One region of the Streptomyces sp. NPDC007863 genome, then DNA from elsewhere that is predicted to be linked to it. Evidence: riboswitches for the same ligand, from Rfam matches in the RefSeq annotation. Region 1 holds a riboswitch; each other region holds the start of a gene.
The links. A riboswitch is a leader RNA that binds a small molecule or an ion and turns the genes downstream of it on or off. The one in region 1 is predicted to bind cobalamin.

Region 1 (4,248 bases):
CGCGCCGGCGCAGGAGGGGCACGCCGGCACCCGGTCCTCCTCCAGGTAGGAGGGGGCGCCGCCCAGCGAGCCGAGCACCTCGCGCTGCTTCCCGAACCGCTCGCCGGGTTCCCGCGACCACCCCGACCGGGCCAGGTCGTACGCGTCCGGCGTCCCCTCGTCGTCCTCCTCGAGCTCCTCGGGGTCGATGGTGACGACCTGGGTGCGGATGGCCGAGGCGGTGGGCAGCAGCGTCAGCCCCGTGGCCGGCACGGCGACCGGTCGCAGCCCCTCCCGGGGGAACACATGGACCCTGTTCGCGCCCCCGTCCGCGGCCCAGAACTCGCACGCGCCGGGGTCGTTCTGGCACACGAACACCGACAGGACGCCGTCCTCGACCGGAAGATGGGCGAAGAACTGCAGCGGATCTCCGCAACAGGAACCGCACACCGGCCAGTCGAAGCCCGCCGGAGCCAGCGGCACGCCCCCGGTCCGCGGTACGTCGGAGTCGGCCGCCGCGGGGCCGTCGTAGATCATCAGTCGCGTCTGCATGGCCGAAGACTACGGGCGCCGTCTGACACGGGCGCCGGCGCACCGTCCCCCTCCGGATCCGCGTCCGCCGTGCCCGCGCCACCGGTGGCCCCGGCCCCGCCGACGCTCAGCCCACCCGGTCCAGCAGCGCGTCCAGCTCCTCCGCCGTCCGGGGAACGGGGACGCCCTCCCGCAGCAGCCCCTGGGCCCGCAGCAGCCGGGCGACCGACACCGCCCACGGGCGGCGCAGCCGCGCCGCGTCGAGGAGAGCGTCCTCGGCGAGGAGCTCGGCCGCCGGGCCGGTGCGCAGCCCGGCGGGGGAGAGGACCGCGGCCTCGTCGGCCCAGCGCAGCGCCAGGTCCACGTCGTGCGTGGCCATGACCACCGTCGTGCCCGCCGCCCGCAGCCGCTCCAGGGTCTCCAGGAGCCGCTCCTGACCGTGCGGATCGAGACCGGCCGTCGGCTCGTCCATGATCAGGACCCGGGGGCGCATCGCCACGGCGCCCGCGATCGCCGCCCGCTTCCGCTGTCCGTAGGACAGCAGGTGCGTCGGCCGGTCGGCGAGCGCCGTGATGTCCAGAGCCTCCAGCGCCTCCGCCACCCGGAGCCGCACCTCGTCCTCCGGCAGGCCCAGGTTCATCGGCCCGAAGGACACGTCCTGCGCCACCGAGGCGGCGAACAGCTGGTCGTCCGGGTCCTGCACCACCAGCTGCACGGAGGTCCGCAGCCGGGTCAGTCCCTTCCGGTCGTACGCCACCTCCGCGCCGTCCAGGAGCAGCGCCCCGCTCCCGCACCGCAGTCCGCCGCTCAGCAGCCGCAGCAGCGTCGTCTTCCCGCCGCCGTTGCGCCCGAGCAGCGCGACCGCCCGCCCCTCGTGCACGGCGAACCCGACATCCGTGAGGACGGCGGGGCCGTCCTCGTACGCGAAACCCGCGCCGACCAACTCCACGACCGGGGTGGGGGTCGTCATGGCAGAAGCCTTTCCAGTACGAGGGTGAGGGCGACGAGCCCCGCGAGGAGGACGCCCGTCGCCGCGAGGAACGGACGGGAGACGGGCGCCTCGGGCAGCAGGACCCGCAGGGTGCCGTCGTAACCGCGCCCGGCGAGTCCGGTCTGGAGCCGCTGCGCCCGGTCGAAGGCCCGCACGAACGAGGTCGCGCCCAGCCCCGCCATCGAGCGCCACACCGCGGCCCGGGTCGTCGCCCCGAGCCGCGCCGCCTGCGCCTGCCGCACCTTGCTCTGCGCGTCGAGCAGCAGGAACACGATCCGGTACATCACCAGGGCCACGTCCACCACCGGCGCCGGCACCCCGGCCCGAACGAGCCGCGGCAGCACGTCCGACACCGGCGTGGTGAAGGCGAACAGCAGCACGCCCAGCGAGGCCGACGCCGTCCGCAGCAACAGCTCGCCGGCGTGCACCGGACCGTCCGGTGCCCAGGCGACGAGACCACCGGACCCGCCCACCGAGAACAGCAGCGGAACGGCTCCCGTGACGCAGAAGCCCAGCGGGATCCGGAAGGCCCGCCACAGCTGCCGGCCCGGCACACCGGCCGGACCGAGCAGCACGGCGAGGGTCGCCGCGGCGACCAGGAGCGCCCCCGGCCACGGCGGCAGGCACACCGCGCACAGCGTCAGACCGAAACCGAGCAGGGCCTTCTCCGCCGGATGGCGGCGGCGCCAGCGACTGCTGTGCGCCGCCGCGTCGATCGGCAGCATCGGCGGCTACGCGTCCTTGTCCGCGTGCGGTGCGGACGCGCCGCCCCCGGCACGGGCCGCCGCCCGCTCCTCGCCCTGCCGCCGCCCGCGCCGCAGCCCGAAGTAGTACGCGAGGACACCGGCGCCGAGCGCCGCCTGCAGCGAGAACAGCGCCGACTCGATCTCGCCGGACGGCGGCTCGTACAGCGGCGAGAACCACGGCTCGTAGTCCGGCTCGATCTCCGTGATCGCCGCCTCCGCCTCGCCGTCGGCGCCGGTGAACGGCTCCTCCTTGTGGTCGCCGAGCCCCAGCGCCAGGGGAAGCACGGCCAGCGCCGCCACCAGCAGGAGCAGCAGACCGTTGATCTTCGCGTTCTTGCTCATCACGCCGTCGCCTCCTCGCGCCGCTCCGCCGTCTTCGGCGCGCCGAGCACGCCGAGCCGCAGCAGATCGCCCTTGCTGGACTGGGTGAGCAGCCGCATGACCAGGACGGTCAGCAGCCCCTCGCTCACCGCGAGCGGAATCTGCGTCACCGCGAAGATCCCGCCGAACTTGGCGAGCGAGCCCGCCACGCCGCTGCCCGGGTCGGGGAAGGCGAGGGCCAGCTGGACGCTGGTCACGCAGTAGGTGGAGAGGTCGGCGACGAACGCGCCGAAGAACACCGCCACCATCAGCGGCGCCCCGGACCGCCGGACCAGCAGATACGTGCCGTAGCCGGCCCACGGTCCGACGATCGCCATCGAGAAGACGTTCGCGCCCAGCGTGGTCAGCCCGCCGTGGGCGAGCAGCAGGGCCTGGAACAGCAGGGTGATCGTTCCGAGCACCGCCATGATCGGTGGCCGGAACAGGATGGCGCCCAGCCCCGTACCCGTAGGGTGGGAGCAACTGCCGGTCACCGAGGGCAGTTTGAGCGCGGACAGGACGAAAGTGAAGGCGCCGGAGGCGCCGAGCAGCAGGGTGGACTCGGGGTTGGCGCGCACCTCGCGGGTGAGCGCGCGGACGCCGTGGACGACGAACGGAGCCGACGCGACGCCCCAGGCGGCCGCGTGGACGGGGGGCAGATACCCCTCGGCGATATGCATGATCGGGAGACCCTCTCCAGCACCTCGTGGATGGACAACGCGCCCTGGCCGGTCTCCTGGCTGACGGTAGTGCCGCCCGACTCCGCCTTCCCACCCCGCGACGGTCTCCCGCGGCGGAGCAGTGGCTTCCCCGAAGGGACGGAGCCGGACCTCCCGATCACAGTGGCGAGGGCCGCACCGGTACTGCACCGGTTTCCCGAACACCAAGGCCCTGTGACATTAGTGTGTTGACCTGCTTCATCACAATGCGGGGTCGGTCACTTGCGCTCTGAAACGCCTGACCATGGCGCCGGCGCCCAGCGCCTCCGTGCTCAGCCCTGCGCCCGCACCGACAGCTCCTGCCACTGCGCCCAGGTCTCCAGCCGGTCGGCGTGGACCCGGGGCGGCATCTCGTTGCCCTGGGTGCCGAGGAAGACGCGCAGCGGCGGCTCGTCCGCGTCGACGACCTCCGGCAACGCCCGCCCGGCGGCGGCCGGGTCGCCCAGGTCCAGCGTCGCGACGAACGCGCCGAGCGCCTCGCGGGCGCCGTCGTACGCCGGGATCGGCTCCGAGTGGACGGCCGACTCCCCGCCCCAGTCGGTGGCGTACGCGCCCCCGATCCGTCGGCTACGCCTCCGAGTTCGCCTTCTCCCGCGCCTTCTCCCGCCGGCACGGCCTCCCGCCGGGCCGCTCCCGCCGTCACGCACCCGCGACGGCGGGAGTGTGACGGCGGCGGGCGGTCGGCGGCGGCGGGCGGGTCAGACCTTGCGGTAGTCGTACGCCTCCGAGGCCGCGGCCGCGACCGCGTCGAGGTCGCCGCCGGCGCTCGCCGTCACCAGCGCGGCCACCGCGCCCTCGACGAACGGGGCGTCCACGAGCCGGGCCCCCGCCGGGAGTTCGTCGCCCTCCGCGAGGAGGGCCTTCACCGTGAGGACCGCGCTGCCCAGGTCCACCAGGAGGGCCACCCCGGCGCCCGCGTCGA
Region 2 (4,248 bases), on a different contig from region 1:
CCGGAAGCGGGCCACGTCCAGGCCCATCGTGGTGGCCGCCTCCTCGCCGGCGAGCAGCAGGTTCAGGTGGCGCGCCTGCACGAGGAGGACGGAGATGCCCAGGACCAGGGCGGCGCCGGGCAGCCACAACGTTCCCCAGTTGACGCCGCCGAGGCCGCCGAGGGTCCAGGCGAGGACCGCGCGGGCCTCGTTTCCCCGGTCGGTGGTGAGCAGCAGCAGGTCCAGTACGGCGGTGAGCACCGCGGCGATGGCCACACCGGACAGGACCAGCCGTGCCGAGGTGATCCTGCCGCCGGTGCGGGCCGTGGCGTAGACGAGCAGCAACGCACCGAGTGCCCCCGCGAACGCGGCGACCGACAGCGACACCGGCCCGAACAGGGTGACCCCGAACACGATCACCACCACGGCGCCCAGGGACGCCCCGGAGGAGACCCCGAGCAGGTACGGCTCGGCGAGCGGGTTGCGGATCAGGGCCTGCAGGGCCGTCCCCACGACCGCCAGTCCGGCGCCGGCCACGGCCCCGAGCAGGACGCGGGGCGCGCGGACGTCCAGCACGATGGTCTCGCGCGCCCGCGACCAGTCCGGTTCCACCCAGTCGGCGCCCAGCGCGTGCGTCACGATGCCCCACACCTGGCCGGGCGGCACGTGGACCGAGCCGATCGCCAGGCCCGCCGTGGCGGAGACCACCAGCAGGACGGCCAGGACCACGAGGACGACGGCGAGACCGGCCGGCCGGCCCGGCCCGGCCCGCCCGTCGTCCCGTCCCCCCGGTCGCGCGACCCGCCCGGAGGCGGCGTCGGTGACCGGGGCCGTCACCGGAAGCTCTCGGGCCGGATGCCACGGGCCAGATCGTCCACCGCGTACGCCGACCGCACGCCGACCAGGGTGGCGGTCAACGGCAGCACGACGAACCGCTTGTTCCTGATGGCCGGCACGTCCTTCAGAGCGGGCTGGCCGAGCAGGAACTCCTTCTTCTGCTCGACGCTCCCGGCGCCCGCGTAGTCGTAGATTGCGATGACCTCCGGCCGGCGTTCGACGACCTGCTCCCAGGAGACGTCGCCGAAGACGTCGTCGAGGTCGGCGAAGACGTTCGTGCCACCGGCCAGCCGGATCAGTTCGGTGCCGAGGCTCTTGCCGCCCGCGGTGAAGGCCGCCTTGTCACCGCTGTCGTACACGAAGACGGGCACCGGCGGCGCGCCCTTGACGGCGGCGGAGGCCTTCCCGACCCGCGCCCGGAGGTCGGAGACCAGCTGGTCGGCGCGGTCGGACACGCCGAAGATCGTGCCGACGGTACGGATCTCCTCGTACGTGTCCTCCATCGTCACCCGCTTCTTCCCGCAGTACTCGCGGTTCAGGTGGGTGTCGACGCCCGCGTCCCGGAACGCCTTGCGGGAGCGGCCCTCCTTCTCGTCGAAGGCGCTGCCGTAGCCGCCGTACACGAGGTCCGGTTCGGCTTCCAGGACGGTCTCGAAGGACGGCTCCCTCTCCGCCAGTTCGGGGATCGACTCGTAGTCCTTCCGCAGTTCGGGCAGGACGGCGGAGTCGGGGAAGGCGGTGCCGACCATGCGGTCCTTCAGCCCCAGGGCGAGCATGAGCTCCGCCGGATGCTGATGGATGGTGACGACGCGGGCGGGCGCCTTGTCGTACGTGGTCTTCACACCGCAGTTGTCGATGGTGACGGGAAAACCTCCGCCCGACGGGGAGGCGGCCTTCGTGTCCTGGGCCGTGACCTGCGACGAGCCGCAGCCGGCGGTCAGGAGGGCCGCCGACAGGGCGACGGCCGTGGCCGCGGCGCGCAGGGCACGGCGCCGGCGGGCAGGGGTGAACAGCATGGAACGGTCGTACAAGTGAAGCCTCCTGGGGAGTCCGCGCTCCTCGGATCGGGCCCGCGACAGGCCAGTGTCCTGACTCCCGGATCGACGCTCCCCTTGCCTTCCCACGCACGGCGCAGTGGCATGCCGAAGGGTGCACTCCCCGGTCACAGTGGCGGGACCGTGCCGGAATCGCACCGGCTTCCTGTCTCCCGTCGCGGTGATGACCTGCTGATCCTACGATCCACGGCGCCCGCGTCAAAAGGGCGTGCGTATGCGCGTGCACGCCCCTCGTGACCTCCGAGGCGGCGGCCGAACCCCGCCTCCTCGGCCGTCCGGCATCTCGACCGCGAGGTACCCGAAGTACCCGAACCACACCGCGGTACCTCGTATTTCTCCGGTGCTGGTGGACCCCGAAGGCGACGGCGGCCACGTCAGCCGGAACGCGCCCGTCTGGGTAGGGGTGGACCCGTCACCCTTGGGCAGTGTCTACTGGACGCTGGCTTCTGCTCTCTGCACCCGCGGGGATGATCCCGACCGCATGTTCGCTGGTCAACTCGTCCAGCGCTGCTCCCTGCGCCCGCAGGGGATGAACCGGACGAGCTTCTCGACGCCCGAGAGAACCCCCCTTTGCTCCCCGCTGCTTCGGGGACGGTCCCGTCTGGCAGTCCGAGGCCCCGTTCCTCTGGAAATTCGTATCAAGCACGGGTCGGGCTTCCGCCGACAGACCTCCGTCCTGCCGCCCGCCGCCTGCCGTCTGCCGAGGGGGCGACCGGCGCGCGGTGAGTGTGTCAGTCAGGGAGCGGGGACGGGGCCGCCGGGCCGGAAGCGCTCCACCCCGACGATGTGCCGCACCTTGACCGGGCGGACGATGACCGCGACGCGCCGTTCCCCCGGCATGAGCCACTCGAAGCGCTCGCTGCCGAGGTACTTGCGGGCCAGCTGGTCCATCCGGTCGCGCGCCTCCTCGCCCTCGATGAAGCGGGATACCACCCCGTTGATCTGCACCCTGTCGAAGGGATCGGCGGCGTCCGCGTGCGAGAGGTAGACGCGCGGGTCGCGGCGCAGGTTCTCCTCCTTCACCCGACCCACCGACGTGTTGAACATCAGCTCGCCCTCGCCCTCCAGATCCACCCACATCGGGCTGACCTGCGGAGCTCCGTCGGCGAACACCGTGCCGACGTACCAGATGTTGGGGGCCTGCAGACGGGCGCGGACGGTCTCGTCGAAGGTCGCGGTCATCCGGGGAGAGTACAACCTGGATCGGGGAGACAACGGCCGGACGATCTCGCCGTCGGTGATCCAGGACAGGGCGGCGCTTGTGAACTGCATGGGAGCAGATGCTGGTTGACTGCCTTGTCGATGAGGACCTTGGTGAGCTGACGGGAAGCCGTCCCGCCGAATGCGAGACGGGTCCGTCGGAGAGACCGCGGACATGAACAACCGACCGCAGGAGGCGGGCAGGGTGGCTCGACCGACTCGGGCCACCCCAACCGAATCCACACCCAGGGATCTCCACTGCGCCGGCCCACGGGAAGATCCCCCGCCGCGCTTCGTCGCCGACGGTCGTGATGGTGACCGTGACGCGACTCCGCCGTCGTCCCCGGGGTCACGCGATCCGGTACTCGCATCGGCCACGGGCCCCTGGCTGCTCACGTCCCGAGCGTGGCGCCTCGGGTCGTGCGGGTACGACGAAGGGGTCGGCCGCCTCCGCACCCTGGATCGTCAGTCCCGAAGCGAGTGTTCGGGGTCGCCTCGCGTGCTCGGGCGAGGGCCTGCTGCCGGACGTCGCCGAACAACTGCATCGTGGTGGCGGCCAGGACATCGTCCTTGCCGATGGTCCGACTGGCCCCACTGCGGACGGACAGCGCTTGGAGAGAACCGTCGAGGGGAGGGGGCGTGCCCGGTTCGCCCGGCGTCACCAGGGTGACCGAGCCGAAGCGCTTCACCCCGCCCTCGCGGACGACCATGGCCGCGTCCCGGGCGAGGTCCGTCAGGAACGCGCTGGCGATTCCGTCCAGGTCGCGGACCATCGCGGGGACGGCCGTCACCCCCCGGCTCGACAGCAGCCTCTTGACCCCGGTCTCGAACCTGTGGGCGCCGACCACGGCACTCGGTTTGCGCGACCTGCGGCGTCGAGGAGGAGCCACAAGGACGCCCTCGACATCGTGTACGTCACCGGTCAGGCCCCTGAACGTCGGGCTGTGCTCGTACCACGCGGTCCCCACCTCCACCTCGACGTTCCGGTCGATCGCCGAGACGAGGTCCGCGGGCGTCAGCTTCCTCCGGGCCTCTTCCGCCGCCGCTCGCCTCGCGCCGTCGATGATCTCCGCCAGCACCGTCCCCGTCACCGACGCGGCGGCCCACGCGGCCGACCGTGAGACGTGCATCGGGGTCACGTCCCTGAACACCGCTTTGACGAGAGAAGGCTTGAACG
Region 3 (4,248 bases), on a different contig from region 1:
GGATCTCGGCGGCCTGCTCGGCGAGTCGTCGCGCGGCCGGTCCCGAGGCGACGAGCCGCAGCCGGAGGACACCGCTGCGGACCTCGACGTAGAGGCGGTGCGACTCCGCCCGCGCCGCGCGGGCCACGTCCGTGTCCGGCGTCGCGTGGTGGCTCGTCCACCGGTCGTACTGGGCGCGCCGGTAGTCCTCCGCCGAGGCGACGAACCCGGCGCAGGCGTCGAGGAGGCGCTGGTGGCCGCGCTCCTGGCCGGCGCGGGCCGCCGACCTGAGCGCGGTCTTCTCCTGGTAGCGGTGGGCGACGACGGCGCCCAGCAAGGTTCCGATGACGGCGATGGCCGCCGCGATGATGCCCGACACGCCGACCAGTCGACCATCCGGCGGCCCGCCCCGACAGGGCGCGAACAGGCCACCGCCCGTCAGGCGTCCCGGTGCGCCGTGCCGAGGAACCGGATGTGGGGGCGGCCGTCCGGGCCGGGGTGGGTGACGGTGGCGCGGACGCCGTAGACGTCCGCGACGAGCCGCTCGGTGAGGACCTCGCGCACCGGCCCGGCCGCCACCACGCGCCCCTCGCGCAGCACCACCAGGTGGTCGCAGTGCATCGCGGCGAGGTTGAGGTCGTGCAGCGCCACGACGCAGGTCAGCGGCAGGGCCGAGACCAGGGCCAGGAGGTCCAGCTGGTGCTGGATGTCGAGGTGGTTCGTCGGCTCGTCGAGCAGCAGTTCGCGCGGTTCCTGCGCGAGGGCGCGGGCGATCTGGACCCGCTGCCGCTCGCCGCCGGAGAGGGTGCGCCAGGTGCGGTGCGCCCGGTCGGTGAGTCCGGTGCGGGCCAGCGCGGACCGTACGGCCTCCTCGTCGGCGGCCGTCGCGGGCGACCAGGCCCGCCGGTGCGGGACGCGGCCGAGGCGCACGGCGTCGGCCACCGTGAGGTCCACCTGCGTGTCGGCGTGCTGCTCGACGACCGCGACGCGCCGGGCGAGCGCGCGGCGCGGCACGGCGGCGAGCGGCGCGCCGTCCAGGGTCACGACCCCGGCGTCCGGCGCCAGGACGCCCGCCAGGACGCGCAGGAAGGTGGACTTCCCCGAGCCGTTCGGGCCGAGCAGCCCGGTGAGCGTGCCCGGGCGCGGTGCCAGCGTCACGCCGTCCAGGACGAGGGCTCCCCCGGCCGTCCGCGACACCCGCTCGGCGCGGAGCCCCGTACCGGTGTCGACGGGAGGCGTACGGGTCGTCGGTGTGCCGTTCATCGGCCGCTCCGGGTGCGGTACAGGACGAGGACGAAGGCGGGGACGCCGATCAGCGACGTCACCACGCCGACCGGCACCTCCTGCGGGTCGAGGACCGTCCGGGCGAGGGTGTCGGCCCAGACGAGGAAGACGGCCCCGGCGAGCGCGGTCAGCGGCAGCAGCCGCGCGTGCCCCGGTCCGGTGAGGGCGCGCACCGCGTGCGGCAGCACCAGGCCGACGAAGCCGATCGCGCCCGCGGAGGACACCAGGACGGCGGTCAGCAGGGCGGTCACGGAGAGCAGGACCAGGCGGGTCCGCGCCACGGACACGCCGAGCGCCGCCGCCGCGTCCTCGCCGAACGCGAAGGCGTCGAGCGTACGGGCGTGTCCGCCGCACACGAGGAGCGCGCCGGCGAGGACGGCCGCGCACGCCCCGACGTCGGTCCAGTCCGCCCCGCCGAGCGAGCCGAGCAGCCAGAAGAGGACGCCCCGGGTGGTCTCGGCGTCGGCGGCGGTCATCACGACGAAGGAGGTCAGGGCGGAGAAGAGCTGCATCGCCGCGACCCCCGCGAGGACGACGCGGTCCGTCGACCCGCCCAGGGTGTGGCTCAGCAGCAGGACCAGGGCGAAGGAGCAGACCGCGCCCAGGAAGGCGCCGCCGGTGACGGACACCAGGCCGCCGCCGGCACCGAGGACGACGACCGCGACCGCGCCGGTCGACGCGCCGGAGGAGACGCCGAGGACGAAGGGGTCGGCGAGCGGATTGCGCAGCAGCGACTGCATCACGGCGCCGCAGACGGCGAGCCCGGCCCCGCACACGGCGGCGAGGAGGGTGCGGGGCAGCCGCAGGTCCCAGACGATGCCCTCGCGGATCGCGCTCAGGCCGGACGGCTCTCCGCCGAGGCGCGCGGCGACGACGGACCAGGCGTCGGCGACCCGGATGTCGGCCGGACCGAGGGTGACGGCGAGCGCGACCGAGACGCAGAGGAGAGCGACCCCGGCCGCCCCCGCGAGCGGCGTGAGCGCCCGGGAGGACCGCGCGGAGGCGGAGCCGGAGGCGCCGGAGGCAGCGGAAGTGGAGGCGGGGGAGGAGGCGGGGGTCACTTCGTGAGCCCGTGCGTGCGCAGGGCGGCCGCCAGCTGCTCGATGCCTTCCACGGTGCGGATGGTGGGGTTCATGGCCTGGCCGCTGAGGATCACGTACCGCTTCTTCCGGACCGCCGTCATGTTCCGGGTGACCGGGTGCGACTCCAGGAACTCGATCTTCTTCGCGGCGCTCTCGGCCGACTGCGCCTTGCGGGTCAGGTCGGCGATCACCAGCACGTCGGGGTCGCGGTCCACGACCGTCTCCCAGTTGATCTGCGGCCACTCCTCCTTCGTGTCGTCGAAGACGTTCCGCACGCCGAGCGTCCCGCTGATGATCCCCGGCGCGCCGCAGCAGCCGGCCATGTACGGCCCCTGGGAGTCGGAGAACCAGTACAGGACGGACGCGTCGCCGAAGTCGGCCCCGGCCTTGGCCTTCTCGACCCGGGCGCGGAGCTCCCCGACGAGCTTCTCGCCGCGCTCCGGAACCCCGAAGATCCGTGCCAGGTCGCGGACTTCGCCGTACACGGCGTCCATCGTGAGCGGCTCGGTGCGCACGCCGTCGCCGTCGCCGCCGTTGTCCTTGCCGACGCAGTCGGCGGGGGAGAGGTACGTGGGGACGCCGAGCTTCGTGAACCGCTCGCGCGGTGCCACGCCGCCCTTGCCCAGGGTGTAGAGGAAGGAGGCGCTGACGAAGTCGGGTTCGGCGTCGAGGACCTTCTCGAACGACGGGTAGCGCTCGGCGAGCCGGGGCACGGACGCGTTCGCCTTCTCCAGGCCCTTGAGCACCGGGTCCGTCCAGGTGGCGGTGCCCGCCATCCGGTCGGCGAGGCCGAGGGAGAGCAGGATCTCGGCCGACCCCTGGTCGAGGGCGACGGCCCGGCGGGGTGCGGCGGCGACCTCGACGCGCTGTCCGCAGTTGTCGAGGCGGACGGGGTACCCGGCGCCGTCCGCCGCCTTCGCCCCGGACGGGCCGGGCGACGCCGCCCCGCCGGCGCCGCAGCCGGCCACGAGCACGGCACCGGCCACCAGCAGCACGGCGGAACGGGCGGAGCGAGAAGAACCGGCGGAACGGGAGGGACGGACGGAACGAGCGGTGTGTGCGAAGGGCACGGGGAACGGCACGGGGAAGGATCCTCTGCGTCACGGCTCATGCGCGGAGCCTGATGTACGGTGCTCCCCGGACGCCGTACGACCGCCGCCCGGGCCGCCAGCAGGTCTTCGGACTCGGGGTCGTCCGGACGGAACGCCTTCCCAGGCCCCCTCGGGGCCCAGTGGCCGATGTCCCGCCCGTCACCCTCACCGCTGCGCGTCAGTTCCGGATTCCCACCGGATTCCCTGACCTCCGCACGGACCGCGTGGATCCGTGCAGGGGTGCGACTGGCCCCGGCAAATTACCACAACCGGATCTTGCTCCCCGGCGGGGCTACTCGCCTGCGGCGGCGCCCGCGCGGGCCGCCGGCGCGTCGAGCTCGGCGGGCAGGTCGCGGACGCCGAGGCGCAGGTGCTCGACGTGGTGCAGCGCCTGGTCGAGGAGTTCGGCGACGTGGTTGTCGTAGAGGGCGTAGACGATCGAGCGGCCGTGGCGCTCGCCGGTCACCAGACCGAGGTTGCGCAGCAGCCGGAGCTGGTGGGAGCAGGCGGAAGGCTCCATGCCGACGGCCGTCGCCAACTCCCCGACCGAGGACGGCCCTTCGCGCAGGCGCGCCAGGATGTACAGCCGCGAGGGCGTGGCGAGGGCCTGGAGCGTCGCGGCGACGTCGGTGGCGCCGACCGCGTCGAGGCGTTCGCGCGTGGTGCTGGTGGCAATCGGTCCGTGGCCCATGGGACCATGATACGGACGACACCTGAAGACCTATTCATGTGTTCCTGTATGGTGGGCGCATCGTCCGCCGGCCCCGTGAAGGGTTGCTTCGTCATGTCCTCCGTCCTGCAGAGCTCCGGGC

Region 2: linked by a shared signal. The riboswitch ahead of ABZ621_RS17060 (ABC transporter substrate-binding protein) and the one ahead of ABZ621_RS33340 (energy-coupling factor ABC transporter permease) in region 1 are both predicted to bind cobalamin.
Region 3: linked by a shared signal. The riboswitch ahead of ABZ621_RS00075 (ABC transporter substrate-binding protein) and the one ahead of ABZ621_RS33340 (energy-coupling factor ABC transporter permease) in region 1 are both predicted to bind cobalamin.

Annotation. Positions count from the first base shown of each region.
Region 1 covers NZ_JBEYEI010000027.1:74,723-78,970, forward strand. The annotation lists gene ABZ621_RS33320 (hypothetical protein) at 1-531, opposite strand, end outside; gene ABZ621_RS33325 (ATP-binding cassette domain-containing protein) at 638-1,480, opposite strand; gene cbiQ (cobalt ECF transporter T component CbiQ) at 1,477-2,226, opposite strand; gene ABZ621_RS33335 (energy-coupling factor ABC transporter substrate-binding protein) at 2,233-2,589, opposite strand; gene ABZ621_RS33340 (energy-coupling factor ABC transporter permease) at 2,589-3,287, opposite strand; cobalamin riboswitch at 3,316-3,538, opposite strand; gene ABZ621_RS33345 (hypothetical protein) at 3,599-3,973, opposite strand; gene ABZ621_RS33350 (PTS fructose transporter subunit IIA) at 4,025-4,248, opposite strand, start outside.
Region 2 covers NZ_JBEYEI010000010.1:19,399-23,646, reverse strand. The annotation lists gene ABZ621_RS17065 (iron ABC transporter permease) at 1-816, opposite strand, end outside; gene ABZ621_RS17060 (ABC transporter substrate-binding protein) at 813-1,832, opposite strand; cobalamin riboswitch at 1,877-2,058, opposite strand; gene ABZ621_RS17055 (TIGR03618 family F420-dependent PPOX class oxidoreductase) at 2,607-3,053, opposite strand; gene ABZ621_RS17050 (hypothetical protein) at 3,464-4,248, opposite strand, start outside.
Region 3 covers NZ_JBEYEI010000001.1:16,386-20,633, forward strand. The annotation lists gene ABZ621_RS00060 (hypothetical protein) at 1-358, opposite strand, end outside; gene ABZ621_RS00065 (ABC transporter ATP-binding protein) at 418-1,242, opposite strand; gene ABZ621_RS00070 (iron chelate uptake ABC transporter family permease subunit) at 1,239-2,324, opposite strand; gene ABZ621_RS00075 (ABC transporter substrate-binding protein) at 2,321-3,340, opposite strand; cobalamin riboswitch at 3,518-3,642, opposite strand; gene ABZ621_RS00080 (metalloregulator ArsR/SmtB family transcription factor) at 3,729-4,127, opposite strand; gene ABZ621_RS00085 (heavy metal translocating P-type ATPase) at 4,221-4,248, shown strand, end outside.